One region of the Pseudoalteromonas sp. SCQQ13 genome, then DNA from elsewhere that is predicted to be linked to it. Evidence: predicted binding sites of a transcription regulator. Region 1 holds the regulator's gene; the other holds the start of a gene.
The links. Region 1 encodes ArgR, which controls arginine synthesis, uptake and breakdown. Its sites were predicted from a motif close to ANTGAATANNTATTCANT; they were not measured.
Positions count from the first base shown of each region.

Region 2: a site for ArgR is predicted at 3,510-3,527, ahead of I6F41_RS12770 (2OG-Fe dioxygenase family protein). Genes of this name have one in related genera too.

Region 1 covers NZ_JADYXG010000002.1:239,973-252,682, reverse strand. Annotated here, with positions in the region: gene hscA (Fe-S protein assembly chaperone HscA) at 1-127, shown strand, start outside; gene fdx (ISC system 2Fe-2S type ferredoxin) at 139-477, shown strand; gene I6F41_RS02870 (NAD-dependent succinate-semialdehyde dehydrogenase) at 642-2,069, shown strand; gene I6F41_RS02865 (Fe(3+) ABC transporter substrate-binding protein) at 2,797-3,801, shown strand; gene I6F41_RS02860 (ABC transporter permease) at 3,802-5,433, shown strand; gene I6F41_RS02855 (ABC transporter ATP-binding protein) at 5,434-6,483, shown strand; gene I6F41_RS02850 (Dyp-type peroxidase) at 6,534-7,433, shown strand; gene argR (transcriptional regulator ArgR) at 7,449-7,916, opposite strand; gene mdh (malate dehydrogenase) at 8,143-9,075, shown strand; gene ispB (octaprenyl diphosphate synthase) at 9,179-10,150, opposite strand; gene rplU (50S ribosomal protein L21) at 10,573-10,884, shown strand; gene rpmA (50S ribosomal protein L27) at 10,901-11,158, shown strand; gene cgtA (Obg family GTPase CgtA) at 11,389-12,546, shown strand; gene folA (type 3 dihydrofolate reductase) at 12,620-12,710, shown strand, end outside.
Region 2 covers NZ_JADYXG010000015.1:38,370-51,079, forward strand. Annotated here, with positions in the region: gene glpD (glycerol-3-phosphate dehydrogenase) at 1-403, shown strand, start outside; gene I6F41_RS12755 (acyl-CoA thioesterase) at 416-814, opposite strand; gene I6F41_RS12760 (2OG-Fe(II) oxygenase) at 848-1,552, shown strand; gene I6F41_RS12765 (cysteine desulfurase-like protein) at 1,572-2,807, opposite strand; gene I6F41_RS12770 (2OG-Fe dioxygenase family protein) at 2,817-3,449, opposite strand; gene acnB (bifunctional aconitate hydratase 2/2-methylisocitrate dehydratase) at 3,649-6,246, opposite strand; gene I6F41_RS12780 (OmpA family protein) at 6,543-7,607, opposite strand; gene I6F41_RS12785 (protein adenylyltransferase SelO) at 7,993-9,402, opposite strand; gene I6F41_RS12790 (DNA-3-methyladenine glycosylase I) at 9,412-10,110, opposite strand; lysine riboswitch at 10,314-10,511, shown strand; gene dapA (4-hydroxy-tetrahydrodipicolinate synthase) at 10,664-11,548, shown strand; gene I6F41_RS12800 (2,3,4,5-tetrahydropyridine-2,6-dicarboxylate N-succinyltransferase) at 11,564-12,304, shown strand; gene I6F41_RS12805 (PLP-dependent decarboxylase) at 12,304-12,710, shown strand, end outside.

The sequences.
Region 1 (12,710 bases):
GCAGCAACCAAACGAGATTAAAACCGCGATTGAAAAAATGGATAACGCCAGCAGCGATTTTGCCGCACGCAGAATGGATGCATCAATTAAAAAAGTTCTTACTGGGCAGTCAGTAGACAATATTTAAGAGAGATTAGAATGCCACAAATTATTTTTCTTCCCCATCCAGAATTGTGTCCAGATGGCGCTGCAATTGAAGCACCTAGTGGTCAAACGGTTCTTGATGTTGCCCTTAAAAATGGGATTAGCATTGCTCACGCATGTGAAAAGTCATGTGCGTGTACCACGTGCCACTTAGTGATCCGCGAAGGCTTTGATTCGCTAGAAGAAAGCGACGAGTTAGAAGACGATATGCTTGATAAAGCATGGGGCTTAGAGCCAGAGTCGCGCTTAGGTTGCCAAGCTATTATTAGAGATGAAGACCTAGTGGTTGAAATACCTAAGTATAACGTTAATATAGTTAATGAAGAGCACTAGCTTTTAACGATTAATATAATAAAAGCCGCTGTTTAATACAGCGGCTTTTTTGTTTGCAAACCGTAGGCGGGAGTTTACCTCGCGCAGATTTATATAAAAAGTTAGCCTTGGCTCTATGTCACGCATTAAAAGCTAACACCTTAAACGTAATTTGGAGGTTTATTTTGAGTAATCTTATTTTTTCTGACTCGTTTATTAATGGTGAATTTTATAAAACAGACACACACTTTAGTGTTGATGATCCTGCTACCGAAAAAAGCATTGTTGATGTAAGCGATATTGATGAGCAGGGTGTAAATAATGCAATAGTTGCTGCTCAAAGCGCATTTGTTAAATTAAAAGCAACCAATGCTACGCAGCGAAGCGAAACCTTGATGCGCTGGTATGAGCTAGTTATAAAACACAAGCAAACGCTTGCAGAGTTAATGACCAAAGAGCAAGGTAAACCACTTAAAGAAGCATTGGGCGAAATTGATTACGGCGCAGGCTTTATAAAATGGTTTGCCGAGGAAGCTAAGCGCAGCTATGGCGATGTTATACCTGCTACCGACAATAGCCATAGATTAACCAGCTTTAAGCAGGCTGTAGGAGTTGTTGCAGGGATCACGCCATGGAATTTTCCTGTTGCTATGATTACGCGTAAAGTTGCCCCCGCCTATGCAGCCGGTTGTAGTTTTATATTAAAACCTTCAGAGCACACCCCATTATGCGCTATTGCACTTGCCTATTTAGCCGATCAAGCAGGGTTTGAAAAAGGGGCATTTAACGTCTTAGTATCGCAAAACGCTAAAAAAGTAGGAAAAATACTAACCGACTCTGAGATAGTGCGTAAGTTTACTTTTACCGGATCAACGGGGGTAGGCAAGCAGTTATTAGCGCAATGCGCAGGTACTATTAAGCGCACTTCTATGGAGCTTGGAGGAAACGCACCTTTCATTATTTTTGATAATGCAGACCTCGATGCAGCTATTGAGGGGTTAATGGCTGCTAAGTTTAGAAATAGTGGGCAAGCTTGTGTTGCTGCAAACCGTATCTTTATTCAGCGTAATATTATTGATGCGGTACTAAATAAACTAACCCCTAAGGTGGCTGCTTTAAAAGTCGGTAATGGCTTTACAGCAGATGTTGATATCGGCCCGCTTATTTACCCTAAGGCAAAAGAAAAAGTACAGCAGCTAGTACAAGACGCACTAGATAAAGGGGCAGTATTGATTGGTGATAACAGTGATTTAGGTGGCAGCTTTCAAAACCCGTTGATTGTAAATAACGTCACTACCGACATGGATATTTACCATGAAGAAGTATTTGGTCCAGTATTAACAATTATTCCTTTTGATGATGAAAGCGAAGTACTTACTCTAGCAAACGACGTACCTTACGGCTTAGCCGCTTATTTTTACAGCCAAAATATTAAGCAGGTTTATCGCATTAGCGAAGGTCTTGAGTTTGGCATGATTGGTGTAAACGAAGGCGTTATTTCTAACCCTGTAGCGCCATTTGGTGGTGTTAAGCAATCGGGCCTTGGCCGTGAAGGGGGGCACCAAGGGTTAAATGAGTACCTAGAAGAAAAATACGTGTGTATTAAAATTTAAACCGTTTATATGCTCTTGGCGGCTTGCAGTAAAACAACTTCAAGGCGCTGTACAAATACATTGAGCAATTTATTTTAGGCAAAGAAAAGCGCGCTCTATCTCTAGGCGCGCTTGCGGAATCTTCTAATTTTCTGCATCCTGCAATTGAACTTAATCAACTCCAAATTCTTACAAATCCTTGTTATTACAATATTACTTTTTAGTTCTATGTAATGTAGGCGCTCCTGCCTGTATCCTTTATTTCCTCAACATCCTGTAAAACAACGTAAATCCTTTGTTGCTATCCTTTACGCATCATCCAGATGCTATCCTTTAAGACATTCCATTGTGCTGCTCTCCTAGAGCCTGTCCTAAAATCCGTTTTGTATTAGTAACCTAAATCATTGGTTGGTCGAGTAAGTTGTCCGTTTCCATTTACTCGTTAAGCATCACTGCTTGGTTGTTAAGTTAATTATAGGCGGTACGATATTTTAAAGAAGTATAGGTTGCTAATTAATTGCTATAGTCGTAATAGTTAAAATAACTTACTTTAATTAAAACAATTGGTTACTTTGTTTGTTATGGTTTTTCATGTTGTGTTTTCATCATTGGCTGTCACGTTTGTAGGATATATCTTACGTTGGTTTTCTATTTTAGCGATTTTAACAGGATCAGATTATATAAAGTGTGCACTTTTGGGTAAGGCACGGTAGAATTATTGATAATAGTTATTATTCAGGTGGGAAATATGAAAAAAGTATTCGCAATTGTAGTTGGTTTGGCTGTGTCGGCACCCGTTTTTGCAACTGAGTCCGTTAATATTTATTCTTTTCGACAGCCTTTTTTAATAAAACCAATTTTAGATGACTTTACCAAACAAACTGGAATTAAAACAAATGTAGTGTTTGCTAATAAAGGCTTAATAGAGCGCGTTAAGCGCGAAGGTAAACACAGCAAAGCCGATTTAGTATTAACGTCTAATTTTAGCGCCTTAATCCAACTTGAAGATTTAGATTTAACGCAAACTATTAGTAGCGAAGCAATTAATAACAATGTGCCTGCGGCATTTCGTGATGGCGACGGCCAGTGGGTGGCACTTACTAAGCGAGTACGTAATGTTTACTCGTCAAAAGAGCGTGTGGGCGCGCTACCTGAGCTGACTTATGAAGATTTGGCCGATCCAAAATATAAAGGGCAAATATGTACTCGCTCTGGTAAACATCCGTATAATTTGGGTTTAGTTGCATCCATGATTGCACACCATGGTGAAGCAGATACCAAAGTATGGCTTGAGGGGGTTAAAGCAAATTTAGCGCGTAAACCACAAGGTAACGATAGAGCGCAAGTAAAAGCAGTAAAAGAAGGGTTGTGCGATCTTGCATTTGGCAATAGTTACTATTTAGGTAAAATGCTGCAAGATGAAACCCAAAAAGAATGGGCACAAGCGGTAAATATTAACTTTCCGAACCAAATCAATCGCGGCTCGCATATAAATGTGTCGGGTGCAGTTATTACAAAATACGCTAAAAACCCTGAAAATGCCTTGAAACTCCTAGAGTATATGACCGACAATAAAGCGCAAAACATGTACGCTTCAATTAATATGGAATATCCGGTTAAGCCAGGCGTAGAATTATCAAGTTTAGTTGCATCTTGGGGAAGCTTTAAAGAAGATAGCTTACCACTTGATGAAATTAGTAAATATCGTCCGTTAGCGTTAAGGCTAATTGATGAGGTGAAATTCGATCTTTAAATGACTTATAAATTTCAGCTGTCTAAATGGCAGCTTTTTGCATGGTCGACAGGATTATTACTGTCGACCCCATTGTTTTTTCTGCTATTTGAATCTCTACAAGGTAACTCAGAGGTGTTTTCGCATCTTTGGGATACAGTGCTGTGGGATTACATTTCTAATACCGTATTACTTATTTTAGGTGTGTGTGTACTAAGCTGTGCTATTGCCTTACCACTTGGCTGGCTAACCGCTTATTGCCAGTTCCCGGGTAAAAAACAGTTTGAATGGGCGTTAATGCTGCCACTGGCTATGCCTACCTATATTATTGCCTATGTTTATACCGACTTGCTTGATTACGCAGGCCCAGTACAAAATACTCTCAGAGACTGGTTTGGGTGGCAATCGCCGGATGATTACTGGTTTTTTGATATACGCACTTTGCCCGGCGCTATTGTAATGCTTGCACTGGTGCTTTATCCCTATTTATATTTAATTTTTAAAACAGCCTTGCGTGAGCAGTCTTTTAAGTTAGTACAGGCTAGCCAGTTAATGGGGCTGTCGTCGTGGCAGAGCTTTTTTAGGGTGAGCTTAGTGTTATCGCGCGGCGCAATTGTAGCTGCGCTAGCGCTAATTAGTATGGAAACCATGGCTGACTTTGCCACAGTAAGCTACTTTGCTGTAAGCACGTTAACCACTGCCGTATACGATACTTGGTTTGGTTATTACTCGTTAACCGCTGCAGCTAAAATATCGGGCGTGATGTTATTACTATTGTTTTTAGCCTTAATGGCGGAGCGCTTTAGTCGCCGTAATCAAGCGGTGTTTGAGCGTCAGTCGGGTATAAATAGTGAAGCGCTTTATATATTAAAAGGCAAGTCGGCTTGGCTGGCAACGCTATTTTGCAGTGTGATTTTAATTGTTGCCTTTGTTATACCTATTGCTGTGTTAATAAAGTACGCCATTGTTTATTTTGATCAAGCATGGAGTAGTGAGTTTTTTAGCTATGCGTGGCAAAGTTTAAAGGTAGCTATAGTAGTAAGCGTAGTAACGCTGTTACTTAGTGTATTAGTGGTGTTTTATCAACGTATAGCCAAGCAAAGCTATCCACTTATTCCGGGGCGATTAGCTAGCACCGGCTACGCTTTACCAGGAACAGTACTGGCTATTGCGGTGCTATTACCGCTTACGCTGTTAGAAAATACTGTAAACCGTGTGCTTGAGCCATACGACTTAAATATAGGCTTGTTACTCACTGGCAGTGTATTTACCATTATTTTTGCTTATGTAGTGCGTTTTTACGCAGTAGCACATGGCGCGATTGAGTCGAGCTTTTTACGCATTAGCCCCTCTCTCGACATGGCTAGCCAATCTATGGGCAAAAGCCAAGGCCATACGTTACGTTTGGTGCATTTACCCCTACTTAGACGCGGGTTGCTTACTGCGGCTTTGCTGGTGTTTATTGAATGCATGAAAGAGCTACCTACGGCTTTGTTACTTAGGCCGTTTAATTTTGAAAGCTTAGCTACGCATGTGTTTCAGTATGTGAGTGATGAGCAATTAGAGCTGGCTTCTATATCGGCATTATTTATTGTGCTGGTTGGATTTATCCCTCTGTATTTTATTAACCGTTCTATGGAGCAACGTAGTTAAATGAGTAGTTTGATTTTACAAGGCGTGAGCTATCAATATAACGGTACTAAGGTTATTCACGAGCTAAATTTAACCATAGGTAAAAACGAAATAGTGTGTTTGTTAGGTGCCAGTGGTTGTGGTAAAACCACCACCTTAAAAGCAATTGCAGGGCTAATAGAAACGCAACAAGGAAGCGTGTTTATCGATGGCAAGCTGGTGAGTAACGCCAATACATTTATCTCGCCAGAGCATCGTAATATTGGCATGATGTTTCAAGATTATGCGTTATTCCCGCATTTAACCGTGGCACATAATATTGCTTTTGGCTTAAGTAAAATGAGTAAAGAGCAAAAGCAACAGCGCGTTGATGAAATGCTTAAGCTGGTGCATTTAGTTGGCTGCGCCGACAGGTATCCGCATCAGTTATCGGGTGGGCAACAACAGCGCGTGGCGATTGCGCGTGCACTTGCTTACAAACCAAGTTTACTATTACTTGATGAGCCGTTTTCGAATATAGACACTCAAGTACGCTTTGAATTAATTGCCGATATTCGCCGCATAATTAAAACTCAACAAGTGTCGGCAGTATTTGTTACCCACTCAAAGGAAGAGGCTTTTGCATTTGCAGACACGCTGGCTATTATGCACCAGGGTAAAATAGCTCAGCAGGGCACCCCAGAACAGCTTTTTGCTAAACCAAGCTCAAAGGAGGTTGCAGAGTTTCTGGGTCAGGGCATATACTTAAGCGCAGAAGTGTTAACAGCAACTGAATATAAAACCGCTTTTGGCCTAGTTGAGTCGGTTATTGCGCACCAGCATCAGGCTAATATAGGAAAAATATATGTGCGTCCTCATCAAATAGAGCTAAGGAGCGACAATAAAAAAGATAGCCATAGTGAACGCGCCACCATATTAAGCAGTCGTTTTATTGGTTCGGCTTATGTTTACACTGTAGTTATTGCACAACAAGAAATAGAAGTTGCAGCGCAATATGGCCAGTCATTTGTTCAAAATGAGCAGGTTATAATAAAAATAAAACCCCACACGGTGAATTTTTTCGAATCATAAATTAATTTGTTATTCGCTGTGTTTATCTATTTATAAGCTAAGGAATAACAATGGCACAAGCGCAATCAGGGATTTGTGCTGAAGCAAACTTACACGGTTTGCATTTATTTTTTAATGTGTTTGATGGCCAAGATGAGTCATTACGTACAAAGCTCAAGCAAGTAAGCGCTATTGAGGAAGAGTTTAGCGATCAGTTTTCTGAATCTATGCTTTCTTGTATGGTGGCTATTGGTGCACAGTATTGGCCGCATATTTTGCCAGAGTATATCCCCAGTGAACTACAAAGCTTTCCTAATATAAATCATAATGAACACGCAATGAGCGTGCAGCCGTGTGATTTGTTTGTGCAAATACGTTCAGACCGCGAAGACGTCAATCATTTATTTGCACTGCAAATTTTAAAGTTATTTGCACCAGACGTAGAGCTGGTGGAACAAATTCGTAATTTTAGATTTTTAGATGGTCGCGATTTCAATGGTTTTATTTATGGTGGCAAAATGCCGCATGGCCGACAAAAGTGGGCAACGGCGTTAATAAATAAACCAGGTAGCTTTGAGGATCAAGGCAGTTATATTCATGTGCAACGTTATAAGCACGATCTAAGCGTATGGCAGCATCTATCGCTAGATGAGCAAGAGCAAATAATAGGTCGCACTCGCTTAGACAACACTCTTATAGCCCCAGCGCTTGAAACCAGCCATGCACAACGCAGTGAATTAAAAGATGAGCAAGGCCAGCCAATATTACTTAATCAAGGCATGCCTTATGGCGATGTTTACGAGCAAGGAATGCTGTCAATTACTTGCTCGGCCAGTGGAACCGCATTTGAACAGGTATTAAAAAGTCGTTTAGGTGAGGGGGAGTGCTATGATCATTGGCTTGATTTTACTCAAGCCGATATGGGGTCTGCGTTTTTTGCACCGTCAGTTGGGTTTTTAAAGCAGTTATAACGCATGTTTTAAATACTAAACCGTATCAAATAAAATACGTACCCGCTCTAGGGTTAAGTCTATTTCAGATATTTTAGCTGGGGCAATAAAAATAGTGTCGTCGCCAGCTATAGTACCTAACACGCCATCGGCTTTACCTAATGAGTCAAGTAAACGCGCAATAAGCTGAGCCGCGCCTGGACTGGTACGGATAATAATCATCATTTCGTTATGCATTATATCAATAACAAGCTGGCGCAGCGGGCTTTTTGCTGTGGGTACGCCCATTTCTGCTGGCAAGCAATACACCATTTCTTGTTTGGCATTGCGCGTTCGTACCGCGCCAAACTTACTAAGCATGCGCGACACTTTACTTTGGCTTATATTGTCAAAACCTTGCTCTTTTAACGAATCTACTATATCGCCTTGAGAACCAAAGTTTTCTTCTTTTAAAAGCGCTTTAAATGCTTTTACTAACGCTTCCTGTTTGTCTTGTGGTTGCATAGTTTTTATTTGCTTTTTATTATCCATGCCGCAAATTCTACACAAAAACGAATAATTATGCAGCAGTTGTTTATTTAACTTGCCAGTTTACTGTATTCAGGCCAAATGTTTTTACAACTATGGTCTAAAATATTACGAAAATAGGCAGGATAAATTTGTTTTTAGTCGCTAATTTCTTTATCTTAGAGCCATAAATATTTCCTACCTCAAATCACGGAGAATTCCAATGAAAGTTGCTGTATTAGGTGCTGCAGGCGGTATCGGTCAAGCGTTGTCTTTATTATTAAAAACAGGCTTACCAGCTGGTTCTGAATTATCACTATATGATGTTGCACCAGTAGTTCCAGGTGTTGCGGTTGATCTATCTCATATCCCTACAGCGGTTAAAGTAGCTGGCTTTGGCGCTGATGCGTTAAATGAAGCGCTTAAAGATGCTGATATCGTACTTATTCCTGCTGGCATGCCACGTAAGCCAGGTATGGATCGTGCAGATTTATTTAATGTAAATGCTGGCATCATCAAAACGTTAGCAGAAGGCATAGTTGCAAGTTGTCCTAAAGCATTAGTAGGTATTATTACTAACCCAGTAAACGGCACTGTACCAATTGTTGCTGAAGTATTTAAAAAAGCAGGTACTTACGACGCTAAACGCGTATTTGGTATTACTACGCTTGACGTTATTCGTTCAGAAGCATTTGTTGCTGAACTTAAAGGCGTAGACGTAGCAACTGTTAAAGTTCCTGTAATCGGTGGCCACTCAGGTACTACTATTTTACCTCTACTTTCTCAAGTTGAAGGCGTGAGCTTTACAGATGAAGAAGTTGCAGCACTTACTCCACGTATCCAAAATGCGGGTACTGAAGTTGTAAATGCTAAAGCGGGTGGCGGTTCAGCTACTTTATCAATGGGTGCAGCAGCAGCTCGTTTTTGTATGTCTTTAGTTAAAGGCCTACAAGGTGAAGACGTTGTAGATTACGCGTACGTTGCTGTTGAAAATGGCGATGCGGAGTACTTTGCACACCCAGTACGTTTAGGTAAAAACGGCGTAGAAGAAATTCTTTCTTACGGCGAACTAAGCGCATTTGAAACAAAAGCAAAAAATGACATGCTTGAAACACTGAAAAAAGACATCAAAGAAGGTGTTGATTTCATGGCGTAATAGCCAAAATCAAGTGACAAAAAAGCCTGCGTTTGCAGGCTTTTTTATTGCTCGGAATTTAGCTAACCTGCACCCAGGTTAGCTACACATAAAGGCAGTAAAGTTAGTGATCGCGATCAACTGCAATACGGGCAAGGCTCACAAGTGCTTGTTTATATTCAGACTCAGCTAAAAAGTCTAAGCAAGCAATGGCTTTGTCGGCTTCAAGTTCGGCCTTTTGCATCGTAAATTCAAGCGCATTGGTTTGTTTAAGTGCCGCTAAAATTTCTTCAAGATGATCCATGCCATTACTGTGCTCTATAGCGTCACGGATCAGCTGTGTTTGCTGCTCATTACCATGTTGCATTGCATAAATAAGCGGCAGAGTTGGTTTCCCTTCGGCTAAATCATCACCAATATTTTTACCTAATTGATCTGCATCTGCGTTGTAATCAAGTACGTCATCAACGAGCTGAAACGCAGTACCTAAATGCATGCCGTATAGGTTAAGCGCATCAAGCGTGGCTTGGTTTTGCTCAGTAATAATGGCCGCAAGGCCTGTCGCGGCTTCAAATAGCTTAGCGGTTTTAGAATAAATAACCTGCATATAACTCGCTTCAGTGGTGTCGGGGTCATTACAGTTCATTAACTGTAATACTTCACCTTCAGCAATAATGTTAGTTGCATCTGCAAGCACTTGCATTACCTGCATTTTACCAAGGCCAACCATAAGCTGAAATGAACGAGTGTAAATAAAGTCGCCCACTAATACGCTGGCAGCATTACCAAACTCAGCATTTGCTGTAGGCGTGCCTCGGCGTAAGTTAGATTCATCAACAACATCATCATGTAATAGTGTTGCGGTATGAATAAACTCAACAATAGTTGCAAGTGTAATATGATCTTTACCCTGATAACCCAATGCTCTGGCCGCTAGTATTGCCAACATTGGGCGCACGCGCTTGCCGCCACTGTTTACAATATACAAGCCAAGTTGGTTAACTAACGCCACATCTGAGCGCATTTGCGCATGTATAAGTTGATTGACGTCATTCATATCGTTTTCGATTAACGCCTGGATAGCTTTTATATCCATTGATCTCCGAGCCAATTTTTATGTGTGAACGGCGCAGATTGTACAACAAAAAAAGCACTAGCTCGATATTTTGTGACGATTCCCTGAAAAAACACGGTTAACATCGCTAATTAGCACTTAAATACGAGAGATAGCTGATTAATTAGCGTACAAAGTGTGCTGTAATTTATGTTTATTTATTATCCGTTGTAGTGTGTGTTTAGCTAAGGCAAATTATTTTCACTAATCGTGAAAAAGCGCTTGGCAAAAGGGCTATTTAATATAAAATAGGGGAAATATTGAATTGCTCTCAATGCAGCTACTTTTTATTCATTTTAATTACAAAATAGGCTTGCTAGTTATTACGCCGTAGCGTAAACTTCGCGCCCTATCGAAGAATATTTTAGTTGCGTCGATTTGAGGGCGCACAGACGGAGTTAATTATGTACGCGGTTTTCCAAAGTGGTGGTAAACAGCATCGTGTGACTGAAGGTCAAACGATTCGTCTTGAAAAATTAGACGTTGAAACTGGTGCAGCAGTAGAATTTGATTCAGTACTTTTAGTTGCTGATGGTGAGAAAATCGAGATTGGTGTACCGTTCGTAAACGGTGGTAAGATAACAGCTGAGGTTGTTTCACATGGTCGCGGTGAGAAGATTAAGGTTGTTAAATTTAGACGCCGTAAGCATTCTCGTAAGCAAATGGGCCATCGTCAATGGTTCACAGAAGTTAAAATCACTGGCATTAGCGCTTAATTAGAGGTACTTAGAAATGGCACATAAAAAAGCAGCTGGTAGTACTCGTAACGGTCGCGATTCAGAAAGCAAACGCCTAGGTGTTAAGCGTTTTGGTGGCGAATCAGTTCTAGCGGGTAGCATCATTGTTCGTCAGCGTGGAACTCGTTTCCACCCTGGTACAAACGTAGGTATCGGTAAAGACCACACTATCTTCGCAAAAGCAGATGGTAAAGTTCAGTTTGAACAAAAAGGTCCTTTAAACCGTAAATACGTAACTATCGTAACTGAGTAATCAGTAAGATAGTTAAAAAACCCCGCCTTTGCGGGGTTTTTTGTTTTCATTATTTTACAATATATACCCAAGCCTGCAATTATACCTATGGGTTTAAGTAGCGGGCTCTTTAACGAAGTTATAGAGCGATCTAATTCGTAAAATGGTTCAAATATTTATGCCAATTGGTATTAAGTTGGCTTGGGTATATAATAGTGTTATTAACAAGCCAATCCCTAAAGTGAGTAATCATGAAGTTTGTAGATGAAGTAGAAATTCGCGTAGAAGCTGGAGACGGTGGCGCCGGTATCGTGTCTTTCCGTCGTGAAAAATATATCCCAGAAGGTGGGCCTGACGGTGGTGACGGTGGTGACGGTGGTAGTGTTTATCTACAAGCGGATGAAAACTTAAATACCTTAATTGATTACCAATTTGAACGCTTCCATAGAGCAGATCGCGGTACTAATGGCCGCAGCCGTAACTGTACTGGTAAAAAGTCTGACGATTTAATTATTATGGTGCCTGTAGGTACACGTATTATGGACGTTGATACGCAAGAGGGATTAGGGGATTTAACCCAACATGGCCAAAAGATTTTGGTGGCAAAAGGCGGTTTCCATGGCTTAGGAAATGCGCGTTTTAAATCAAGTACAAACCGTGCTCCGCGTCAAAAAACCTTAGGGACAGAAGGCGAAGTACGCAACCTTAAACTAGAGTTATTGTTACTAGCAGATGTAGGCTTATTAGGTTTGCCAAATGCAGGTAAGTCTACCTTTATCCGTAGTGTATCGGCAGCAAAACCAAAAGTAGCAGATTACCCATTTACGACGCTTATTCCAAATTTAGGTGTGGTACGTCCTGAAGCTAATAAATCATTTGTTATCGCTGATATACCAGGCTTAATTGAAGGCGCATCGGATGGTGCTGGTTTAGGTATTCAATTTTTGAAACACCTAGAGCGCTGTAGAATATTACTGCATATTATTGATGTAATGCCAGTTGATGGCTCAAATCCAGTTGATAATGCATTTGCGATTGTTAATGAGTTACATCAGTACAGCCCTAAATTAGCAGAAAAACCGCGCTGGTTGGTATTTAATAAAATAGATTTATTACCAGCTGACGAAGCAAAAGCTTTATGTGAAAAAATTGCACAAGAGCTAGGCGAAACTGAAAATATTTACAGTATTTCTGCTATTAATAAATCAAATACTCAACCACTAATTCATGACGTAATGACATTGCTTGAAAGCATGCCAAAAGAGAAATTCGTTGAAACTACAGACGAAGAGGTTGAGTTTAAGTGGGACACCTATCATCAAAAAGCTGCTAAAAAGAGCGACGATGATGATGATTGGGATGAGTGGAATGAAGATGATTACGACGTAGAAGTTGTGTACGAGCGTTAATTATAATTAATTACATATAAAAGGAGCTTATGCTCCTTTTTCTTTGTTTAATAATAAATACTGGATAATTAGTGTGATAATTTCAATGATTGCTGCAATGGCAAATAACCGTGTAATTGGCCTTAATAATACAATGCCTTGGCATTTACCTGGAGACTTACAGC
Region 2 (12,710 bases), on a different contig from region 1:
CGCAGTAAACGAACTCGCCAGCTTTTATCCGCATATGGGCCAAACATGGACAAAAAACACTCCATTACCCGGTGGCGACTTTTCATCAAAGGTAGTATTAAAGCAACAACTACAGGTAAAGTATGCATGGTTGCCTGAGTTTATTTTAAATCGCTTTATACGCAGTTACGGTACTGGCACTTATACCCTACTTACAGATGCCCAAAGCGTAGCTGATTTAGGCCAGCATTTTGGCCATGGTTTATACGCCACTGAAGTAAATTATTTAGTTAATAGCGAGTGGGCTAGCAGCGCCGAGGATATATTGTGGCGTCGTAGTAAGTTAGGTTTGCGTTTTAATACTGAGCAAATAACAGCGCTGAGCCAGTATATTCAAAATTATAATGGCTCAATACCGCTGTAAACATTTACCAAACTAGCTAGCCGGGGCTAAATGCTCATTAAGTGACGATTTTTCAGATACTGAAAGCGATTGCTTTGCTTTTGCTGCAAAATCGTAACGTACCAATACCGTTTTACCAACTGCACAGCAGTTACCTTGCTGGTGAGCTTCTTGGCGTAATACAAATGAGCTGGTACCTACATGCTCTACTGAGGTTTTAATGGTTACTTCATGGCCATAAAATAACTCACCAACAAACGACACTTCGACTTTGGCAATAATTAGCTTCCAGTCATGTGGGTTTAAATCTGGGGTAAAAAACCTAAAAATAGGCGCACGCGAAGCTTCAAACCATACAGGGAGTACGGTATTGTTAATATGTCCTAGCGCATCTGTTTCACTAAAGCGCGGCATCACTTTTTCAATAAACATAATAATCCAATAATAATTATATAAAGGTAAACTATGACGGACTTTATTCGCGTATACGATAACGCGCTCAGCAATGACTTTTGTGATAACTTTATCACTACCTTTTCTCAAAGCCCGCATATAAAACAAGGGATGACATCTGGCGGTATCGATTTAAATAAAAAAGATAGCCACGACTTGCACTTAAACAATCATCCGGAATACGTTGAGCAATTAAAACATATTCAACAAACCACTGCACAGTATGTTTTTAAATACATTGAAGAACATATTTTTATTATGATTGGTGCCTTTGGCCTAAAAGTGTATCACCCTAAAAGTGGCGAACCTGTTGACTTAACACACGCAAACTTTGATGAAGTGGGTAAACCACAACTGCCCTTATTAGTGCAGCAAATTTTTAGGCTAGGAAATATTCAGGCGCAAAAATACCAAGTTAATAAAGGCGGTTACCCGTATTGGCACAGCGAAGTTTATCCGCAGTTAAATCATAACGAGGCGCTACATAGAGTATTGCTGTTTATGTTTTATTTGAACGATGTTGAACAAGGTGGGGAAACGGAGTTTTATTATCAAAAGCGTAAAATTGCGCCTAAAAAAGGCACTATGGTAATAGCGCCCGGCTACTTTACTCACACTCACCGTGGCAATAAGCCAGTATCTAACGATAAGTATATTTTAACCTCGTGGGTACTGTTTAACCGCGCAGAGCAAATATACGGTGCGCCAAAGAGCTAGCGCACCTTTTTTATGTATATTAACCTAGTAGCTCATCAAACAAATTAAATAACTGATCAAGCTCTGCGGTGGTGTTGTAGTGCATGCAACCAATGCGCACTACGCCACCTTTATCAAGTACGCCTAATTGCTCACACAAACCTTGCGCGTAAAAGTTGCCGTCCCATACACAAATATGTTGCTTACCTAAACATTCAGATACAGCGCGCGGCTCTAAACCTTCAAAAGTTAACGCAAAAGTAGGCGTACGCTCATTTAAACGATCTAAATCATCTATACCAAACAATTTAATACGCGGGTAATTAACTAAGCGCGTTAAAAAGTATTCACTCAGCGCCATTTCGTGTTGCTTGGTTTTAGCAAAGGCAACACTTAACTTTTCGCGGCGTGAATGGCTGTCGTCAAGCTCGCTAATTGCTGCAATGTAATCAACCGCCGCTATAAAACCAGCCATGGCTTCAAAGCTTTGCGTGCCGGTTTCCCAGCGACCAGGCGCTACGTCTTTAGCTGGCTCAACTTTGTACGGGGTAAATCCTTCAAGGTGCTCTTTTTTGCCATAAACCATACCTAAATGCGGGCCAAAAAACTTGTACGCAGAGCAGGCTAAAAAGTCGCAATCAAGCGCTTGTACATCTACAAGTTCGTGCGGTGCATAATGTACGGCATCAACATAAACAAGTGCGCCTACGTTGTGGGCAAGCTCTACAATACGTTTAATATTGTTAATTGAACCTGTGGTATTTGAAGCATAAGTTACCGCTACCAGCTTAGTATTACTGTTTAGTAAACTCTCGAACTGCGCCATATTGAGTGTGCAGTCGGTTTCGTTAATAAGCGCAGTATTAACTTTAACACCTTTATCTTCTGCGGCTTGCTGCCACGACGAAACGTTAGAAAAGTGATCCGCGTTAGTGACAATAATTTCATCACCCGTTTGCCAGTCGCGTGAAATTGCGCGGCTAAAGCTAAACGTTAAGCTGGTCATATTCGGACCAAATACAATTTGTTGTGAGCTGGGCGCATTGAGTAAATCGGCAGCAGCTTGGCGAGCATTTGCCATTAGCTCAACGGTTTTATCGCTTGAGAAAAATGCTCCACCTAAATTTGAGTTGTAATAACCCAAATAAGCAGTCATAGCGTTAAGTACCGATTGCGGTACTTGCGAGCCACCGGGGCCGTCTAAAAACACGGGAGATTTACCATTAACGCTTTGCATTAATGCCGGAAATTGCTCACGTAATTGCGTTATATTCATGCTCATTCCTTAAGACGTTAATACAAAGCAATCCAGGTAACCTGGCTTACTGGCATCAAGTTTATTCATTGGAGTAGCGTTATGCCACACTTGACGGTCGTTAATTACTGCAAACATACCGTCTTTTATGGCCATTTTAAAACAGGGATCGGCTTGCTTGTTTTCGTATACAAGCAATTCACCGCCCTCTAAGTTTTCATGCGATACACCACATACACACACATGATCAAAACCATCTTGGTGCACGCCTTCTGGCGCTGCAGGCGTATCACTATCAATGGCTAACATACGAAATTGGTGAATTTCGATATCACGTTCTTCATCAATCCCGGTAATTTGACGAAACTCATTCACAATACTTTTCATGCCCGCTGACTCAAGTAGGCTTTGCTCTAAATTTTCGTAACTACGCTCAACATTACCCTGAAAGGTATTAATTGCATCATCTTGTACAAATGCTTTTGTTGCTTGTAGCTTTAGCTCACCATTTTGTAGTTTAACTACAGAGTAACGGCGTTTACGAAAGGCACCATCTGCATAAGGATTAGTCGGCAGGTTATCAAAAGAAGGCTTAACCAAATCAATATTTGTTTGGTTAATAAAACGCAGCTGCAGTAAATTCTGGGGGTTTAAAGCGGTCATAAAAATCCTGCTATAGTAATTATAATATTGCAGGGATTTTAATGCATGCAAAGAGGATTTATTGCTTTATTATTTAACTTCAAAACAATTAACCACCAAAATTAATACAATAAATGCAAAAAAACAACATTAACTATCTAAAATTTATTTTTGCCAATAAAAAACCCGCAAAAGCGGGTTTTTAAATAAGCTGTAAAAATTATACTGCTTGTTGAATGATCACGTTGTCTGCTTTTTTAGTGTAAGCAGGCATGCGATGGAAGTTCAAGTAGCGATATGTATCTGACGCTGTTGCATTGATCTTCGCTGCATATTCTTGATACTCAGCAGCAGTTGGCAATCGACCGATAATTGCCGCAACTGCAGCAAGTTCAGATGATGCTAAAAATACATTTGCACCATTACCTAAACGGTTAGGGAAGTTACGTGTAGAGGTAGACACTACCGTTGCTTTATCAGCAACACGTGCTTGGTTACCCATACATAATGAACAACCTGGAGTTTCTATACGTGCGCCAACACGACCAAAGATGCCATAGTAGCCTTCTTCAATTAGTTGGTCTTTGTCCATCTTAGTAGGTGGAGCAACCCAAAGCTGAGTAGGTAGTTGACCTTTAAAGCCATCTAGTAACTTACCAGCCGCGCGGAAGTGACCAATGTTAGTCATACAAGAACCGATGAATACTTCATCAATTTTCTCGCCAGCAACATCAGAAAGTAAACGCGCGTCATCTGGATCATTTGGAGCACAAAGAACTGGCTCTTTAATCTCAGCTAAGTCGATTTCAACTACGTGAGCGTATTCAGCATCTTTATCTGCTTCCATAAGCTCAGGATTAGCTAACCAGTCTTGCATTGCATTAATACGACGTTCAATCGTACGTACATCGCCATAACCTTCAGAGATCATCCACTTAAGCATAACAATGTTTGATTCTAGGTATTCAGAAATAGACTCTTTTGAAAGCTTAACCGTACAACCTGCAGCTGAACGCTCAGCAGATGCATCTGATAATTCAAACGCTTGCTCAACAGTTAGGTGCTCAACGCCTTCAATTTCTAGTACGCGACCAGAGAACTCGTTGATTTTACCTTTTTTCTCAACTGTTAATAAGCCTTGCTTGATACCGTAGTAAGGGATTGCATGTACAAGGTCACGTAATGTGATACCTGGTTGCATTTCGCCTTTAAAACGAACCAAAATTGACTCAGGCATATCAAGAGGCATAACACCTGTTGCTGCTGCGAATGCTACTGCACCCGAACCCGCTGGGAATGAAATACCTAATGGGAAACGTGTATGCGAATCACCACCAGTACCTACGGTATCTGGTAATAACATACGGTTTAACCATGAGTGAATAATACCGTCACCTGGGCGAAGTGAAACGCCGCCACGGTTCATGATGAAATCAGGAAGCGTGTGATGCGTGTTTACATCAATAGGTTTTGGGTATGCCGATGTATGACAGAAAGACTGCATTGTTAAGTCTGCAGAGAAACCTAAACAAGCTAAATCTTTAAGCTCATCACGTGTCATAGGACCTGTTGTATCTTGCGAGCCAACAGTTGTCATTTTAGGCTCACAGTATTGACCTGGGCGAATACCTGCAACGTTACATGCTTTACCAACCATTTTTTGCGCTAGTGTAAAGCCTTTATCTGATACTTCAGTTGCTGTTGGTACTTTAAATATATCAGTAGCACCTAAACCAAGTGATGTACGTGCTTTGTCTGTTAAACCACGACCAATGATTAGTGGAATACGACCACCAGCACGAACTTCATCTAAAATCACTTCAGATTTAAGTTCAAACTTAGAGATTACTTTATCAGTACCATGCTGCTTAACAACACCTTCGTATGGGTAGATGTCAATTTGCTCGCCCATGTTAAGTTCATCAACATTTAGCTCAATTGGTAAAGCGCCAGAATCTTCCATAGTGTTAAAGAAGATTGGTGCAATTTTATTACCTAGACATACACCGCCAACACGCTTATTTGGTACAAACGGGATATCATCGCCCATAAACCAAAGCACTGAGTTAGTTGCAGATTTACGTGAAGAACCCGTACCAACAACATCACCAACGTAAGCTAGTGGTAAGCCTTTAGTTTTTAATTCTTCTAGTTGGGTGATTGGGCCTACTTCGCCTGGTTTGTCAGGAGTGATACCGTCACGTTCAATTTTTAGCATAGCTAAAGCATGTAGTGGAATATCTGGACGAGACCATGCATCTGGTGCAGGTGACAAGTCATCCGTATTTGTTTCGCCAGTTACTTTAAATACAGTAACTGAAATCTTTTCAGCAACAGCTGGTTTATTAGTAAACCATTCTGCATTTGCCCAAGACTCAATAATTTGCTTAGCGAATGTGTTACCCGCTTTTGCTTTTTCTTCTACATCGTAAAATGCATCAAACATTAATAATGTGTTTGAAAGGCCTTTTACTACGATAGGTGCAAGTGTGTCGTCATCAAGTAGGTCTATCATAGGTGCGATATTGTAACCGCCTAGCATAGTACCTAATAATTCTGCCGCTTTTTCTTTAGAAAGTAGTGGAGAATTAGTTTCACCTTTAGCAACTGCCGCTAAAAACCCTGCTTTGATATAAGCTGCATCATCAACACCTGCCGGTACACGATTAGCAAACAAGTCGAGAATAAACTCTTCTTCACCAGCCGGTGGAGTTTTGATTAATTCAATAAGATCAGCCGTTTGCTGAGCATCTAATGGCGCTGGTACGATACCTAACGCGGCACGTTCTTCTACGTGTTTACGATATTCTTGTAGCACAATATTGCCCTCTTGGTGACGTGAAAGTATTCGGTAGCGCTTCATAAGCGCAATGTTACCCAATACTTATAGTATTCTAACGCTTAATTATAAAGCTTTTGTAGGTAGATGAAAATCTATCCAGTTCAGCAACTGATTATACCGACTATAAGTATTATGAATAGTAGATAAAGTAAAATCAATTTCTATGAATGTTTATTAAGTAAGAATCATTAGTATTAATTTTTAATTTAAGTTTTTAGTAGGCATAAAAAAACCCAGCATAAAGCTGGGTTTTTGTAATTCAATCGATTTTATTAACGTAAAACTTTAACGTTTTTAATCGTTTTGATATGCGCTTCTACACGACGGTTTTCTTCGTGTGCTGCTTTAGTGTTCGCTTCATTTTTAAGACGCTCTTCACCTAAACCAACTGTAGTAATACGGTCTTCTGCTACGCCATCAGCTACTAATTTTTTAGCTACTGCGTCAGCACGTTTTTTAGATAACCACTTGTTGTAAGATGCTTTACCTACAGAAGAAGTATGACCTTCTAAAAGAACAGTTGTATCTGGGTACTCTTTTAAGAACTCAGCTACTTTATCGATATCGTTTAAGTACTGTGTAGATACTGCAGATGTATTATTAGGGAAAGTCACTAATAAGCTTACAGTTACTTCTTTATCTTCGTATAATGTACAACCTGTGCCATCAACTGCATCTGTCATTGGTGTGTTAGGACACTGATCATCTGCATCTGGAATGTTATCGTTGTCGCTATCTACTGGTGCAACTTCAACAATTACTGGCTCTGGAGCTGGTTGAACTGGCTCTTCTGCTACTGAACTTTGACCAAATAAGTAGTTAATACCTAGTTTAGCGTTCACATCGGTATAACCACGGTCAAGACCTTGATAAACAGATGTTTCTGCGTTAACAAATAAGCCGTCTGTAATGAAGTGCTGGTAACCAACACCTGCGTTTAAGAAAGTATTATCTGTTGCTACTTTTACTTCTTTAATACCAAATAAACCATAGAAAGGACCGCCACCAAAGTGGTAAAGTGCATCAACACCAAAACGCTCGCCGTCTATGTCGTTACGATTACCATTAGGAATCGGATTTTTAAGAAATGCATTAAAGTCCATATCTGCATACTCAAGACGTGCACTCCAGTAATCACTGAAACGGTAGCCAACTTCAGCACCCCAACTTGCAGATTCATTAACTTCCAAGTTTTGGTGCATGTTTAAGTTTTTCCAAGATGCATCGTAATAGTCACCGAACACACCAATGTAAAAACCTTCAGTTTTTTCTGCTGCAAATGCTGATGCGCTAGTTGCAGCTAACGCGATTGCGATTGTAAGTGATTTTAATTTCATTGTTTTCTTCCCATTTTAACAATTAAAAAATATAGCTAATTCTTTCTAGCTCAACCAGTTTTATTAATATTACCTGATCCTTTATTAATCAATACTTAACAAAAGATAAATTAATTCGTTTTCAACACTCTATATACAAGTATCAGTAAGTTTAGGACATATTAATTACTTTACCCAACCCCTAGATAATAAATACTATCGCTAGTATCTAAATTTATTAAATAACCATACCGACTTCACTAGCTGAGTTTATATTGAGCTCCAAGCTCCTAGCTTTAAATGCATATCAATAATATCAGCTCAGTTTATTGTGCTCAATAATAAAGCAGCGCTACGGCCGCTAAATGACCTTTAATAATCAGCAACTTAAATTTCAATCTAATAATTAAGTACCACAAAAAGTATAATACTCTTTATCGCTGCTAGGTGCATCCTGAAATTTTGCCAATTTGTCTGTATTTTCATAAGGTGTGTGCATAACCTGCATAAACTCATGCAGTAATTCACTTGAGCCAGTCTTATTATACTCACTAAGTATTTTTTCGATCACATGGTTACGAGGAATAACTCGCGGATTAGCTGCGCGCATTACGGTATAGCTGCGATCATCGGTACGTTTTTGCCACTTACCGGCCCACTGAACTAATACCACTGGTATGCTCACTCCACCTGTTAAAGACTCGGTTAGTGCATCAAACGTGTTGGTATAGTCGAGTTGGTGCTCTTTTAATAACTGTAATAGCTCTGCAATTAACTCTTTATCGGCTGTATCTGTGCCAGCTAAGCCCAGTTTTGTTGCCCACATTGCACTAAATTCAACATTAAATTGCTCAGCAAAACCATCTATTATTGGGGTCATTAACGCCACAGCTTGTTCGTCGTCATCATTTACAAGCGGTATTAAACTCTCAGCTAAGCGGGCGCAGTTCCAGTTAGCAATATTAGGTTGATTACCAAATGCATAACGCCCTTGCTTATCAATAGAGCTAAACACGGTATCAAAATCGAAGCTGTTCATCATGGCACATGGGCCATAGTCGATAGTTTCGCCGCTAACCAGCGTATTATCGGTATTCATTACCCCATGTATAAAGCCTACTCGCATCCAACTAACCACCAGCTCAACTTGGTTTTTAATCACTGCAGCTAAAAATGCTAAATAGCGCTCAGGTCCTGTTGCTTGAATTTTTGGGTAATGACGCTCAATAGCTAAGTCGGCAAGGTTTTTAAGCCCTGCAACGTCGCCTTGCGTTGCTAAATACTGAAACGAGCCAACACGGATATGGCTACTGGCTAAGCGCGTTACAATAGCGCCAGGTTGAGGTGGGTTTCTGTACACGGTTTCGCCACTACCAACCACTGCTAAGCAGCGCGTAGTTTTAATACCTAACGCTTGCATTGCTTCGCTCATTATATATTCACGAATTGCTGGGCCAAGTGCACAGCGGCCATCGCCACCACGAGAGTAAGGAGTGGCACCTGAGCCTTTTAATTGAATGTCCCACAACTGGTTTTGCGCATCCTCTACTGCACCTAGCAAATGAGCACGCCCGTCGCCTAAACGAGGTGAAAAATGTCCAAATTGATGCCCTGAGTATCCCAGTGCAACCGCTGCAATTGCTTGCTGTTCGTTGCCGCTAAAAGTACTGGCCCGTAATTCAGGAACTACATTAATATTAAACGCTTTAGCTAAGCTGTCGTTCCATAGTAATAGCTGTGGGGCGGCCACCTTAGATGGGCGATCTTCAATTGCAAAATTGTCGGCTACTTGTCTGTACCTTGGCATTAAATTCATAACTACCCTCTACTGTTGTTGGCTTATACCTACACGATTATCGCCTACACTGTAGGCTATAATTAAGCTTAGCTCTTGCATGCTCAAACCGCTTTGTTGTTGTAATTCATTAAAGAACGCTTGCGCTGCAGTTAACGACTTTTTAGTTTGTAAGCCACCATCAATAATTTTATGCGCGCGCAAATAACTCTCAACATCCCGCGATAATAAAAAGGTGTCTTTACCCAATGCACGCAAAGTATAAGGGCCGGTATTTCCACCCAAGCGTGCACCGTGTTTTTTTAAGTACGCCCACAAACCAATAATATCTTCACTTGGCCAGTCTGCAATAAACTGACTAAAGCTACCATGTTGCTGGGTAACCTCATGGATCATGAACGCATTTTCGGGGATCGTTTTTACATTTTTATAATTGCGAACAATGCGCTCGTCGCTGGCTTTTTGCTCCAACATATCGGGTGGCATCATTAATAATTTTTCAACGCTAAAATGCCAAAAAACCTCTCTAAAGCCTGCCCACTTGCTGTTAATAACCGACCAGTAAAAGCCACTTTGAAAAACCTTGCGCGTAAACTCTTCCAGCCAATCATCATCACTTAAAGCTACTAATTGTCGCTTAGATGCAGGTTTAGCGAGTAATTGCTGTAGCATTTGTGTTGAGCCTTTTCGCTCTACTGCTCGCTGATAAATATCATTAAATTTTTCCATCTGCTTGAAACCTTATTTTGCAGTTACAAATTTCGCGCCGCGATTATCCCCTAGTTTAAGGGAAATCGTCCTTATACGTAACCGTTGCCAAAATCGATGACACTATCTGCACTTAGCTGCTTGACACCCAGATGGCTAAAATGATTTAATCATCGCACTTACCCTATTTAATTATATTTGTATTGCTAGCAGTACAAATATAAAGGGCTGGAAGAGGTGCGTTATTCAGGTAGCGTATGTTAGGAGCACAAACTCCATTGAGCATACGTAAGGGGAATTAACGCCGAGAAACAACAATATTTGTGTCATTGTTGTTTCGGGCGACTAGGTTGAATCCTAGCGACTGTCACCAATAGCTATTTAAACGTAGCTTATTAGTTTGGTGGAGAGCTTCTGGTCTTAGTATAATAAGGCCGTGCGCCCTATTATTTAAGCCCATTCGCTCTTCGAATTATAACATACCCTACACGTGGGTATTTGTTCGAACGATGTTAATGCGGCTCTTTCCTATATAGCTTCTTAACTCACCGAACATTCTATAAGTTCGCGAGAGATGATCAAAAACTTTAATTTAGATGACTACTCAGTCTGGACGGCGCTCGTTACTCCGTTTAATCAAAACGGTACAATCGACTATGGCACCTTAACCACTTTGGTTGCTGAGCAAGCCGCTGCCAATAATGCTATTTTATTACTAGGCAGCACAGGCGAAGGCTTAGCCTTAACACTTAAAGAGCAACAAGCCATTGTTGAGCACGTGTGCCAATTATCGCCTAATGTACCCTTAATGGTGGCTGTAGGTGGTATGAACCTCAAACAGCAATTAGCCTGGGTTGAATACTGTAACCACTTGCCTATTCATAGCTTTTTACTTGGCTCGCCGCTTTATGCAAAGCCCGGTGTAATTGGGCAAACCCATTGGTTTGAAAGCCTTTTAAATATAAGTAAACACCCTTGTATGCTTTATAACGTACCAGGGCGAAGCGCTGTCGATATTCCAGTGGCAACCATTCAAAACCTACAACAACATAAAAACCTATGGGCACTTAAAGAAGCCAGTGGCAACATTGCGCAATTTGAAGCTTACCGTCAAGCGGCTCCTAACTTAGCTATTTTTAGCGGCGACGATGCGCTTATGCCCTACTTTGCCCAAGCCGGCGCTAAAGGGCTGGTATCGGTAGCAGCTAATGCTTGGCCGCTACAAACTCACGAATTCGTACAGCGTAGCCTAAGTGGCCAATACCCCAATTTATTTACTCAGTGGTCAAGCGCAATCAGTAGCTTGTTCACTGTAGCAAACCCCATTCCCGTTAAAGTACTCATGCATTTACAAGGGCGATTAACGAGTTCGTATTTACGCCCACCGTTAACTCACCTCGAATTAACGCAAACAACGTGCATTGAACAAGCAAACAACACCATTTTATCTTGGCATTAAACATAGGTTTTTATAATGAGCTGGTTAGAACTATTAAATAATTTAGAGTCGGGCGCAGTACGCGCAGCATCACAAAACGAAAGCGGCCAATGGCAGGCTAACGTTGCAGTAAAACAGGGTATTTTAGAAGCCTTTAAAAATGGTACAAACACCGAATTTGTCGGTGGCTTTGTTGATAAACATAACTTAGCGCCACAACAGTTTAGTGCCACCGATGGCGTACGTATGGTCCCGGGTGGCTCAAGCGTTCGCCGTGGTGCTTATGTAGCTAAAGGCACTATTATTATGCCACCAGCGTATGTAAATATTGGCGCATACATTGACGAAGGCACTATGGTAGATAGTCACGCTTTAGTTGGCTCGTGCGCGCAAGTAGGTAAAAATGTCCACCTTAGCGCAGCCGTGCAACTTGGCGGTGTGTTAGAGCCAATTGGTGCCAGCCCAGTGGTAGTTGAAGATGATGCATTTATTGGCGCAGGCTGCGTAATTGTTGAAGGCGTAGTAATTAAAAAAGGCGCAGTACTTGCCCCTGGTGTGCGTTTATCGGCCACAATTCCGGTTTACGACTGTGTAAACGAGCGCCAACTAGACAAAGGCGAGCCAATTCCTGAGTACGCTATTGTAATACCAGGCTCTCGCCCTGCTTCAAACGAATGGGCGCGTGCACAAGGTTTAAGCATGTCGTGCGCGTTAATTGTTAAGTACCGCGATGAGCAAAGTGATGCATCATTACTACTTGAAGAGGTTTTACGTTAATGAGCTTTTTGAGCACGGGCGTTAAAACGGCAATTAATGAATTATCAAGCCAACTCGATAGCCCATTTTTTGTTTACGACCTAGATACGCTAAATAGTCACTTGGCACAATTGGTCGCACAAACCGAGGTAAAACTTTGGTATGCGGTTAAAGCGAATCCGCTGTCTAAAATTATTCAATGCTTAGATAACGCCGGGTTTAATTTTGACGTAGCCAGTAAAGGCGAGCTTGAGCAAGTACTTGCTCAAGGCGTTAGTAGCGATCGCGTGCTCAACACCGGGCCAGCTAAAAGCCCAAAACAAATTAAACACTTTATTGAGCGCGGCGTACGTACTTTTGTTGCCGAAAGTCTTAATCAAGTTCGCTGGCTCAATGAGCAAGCCAAGCTACAAAACTGTCAACTACA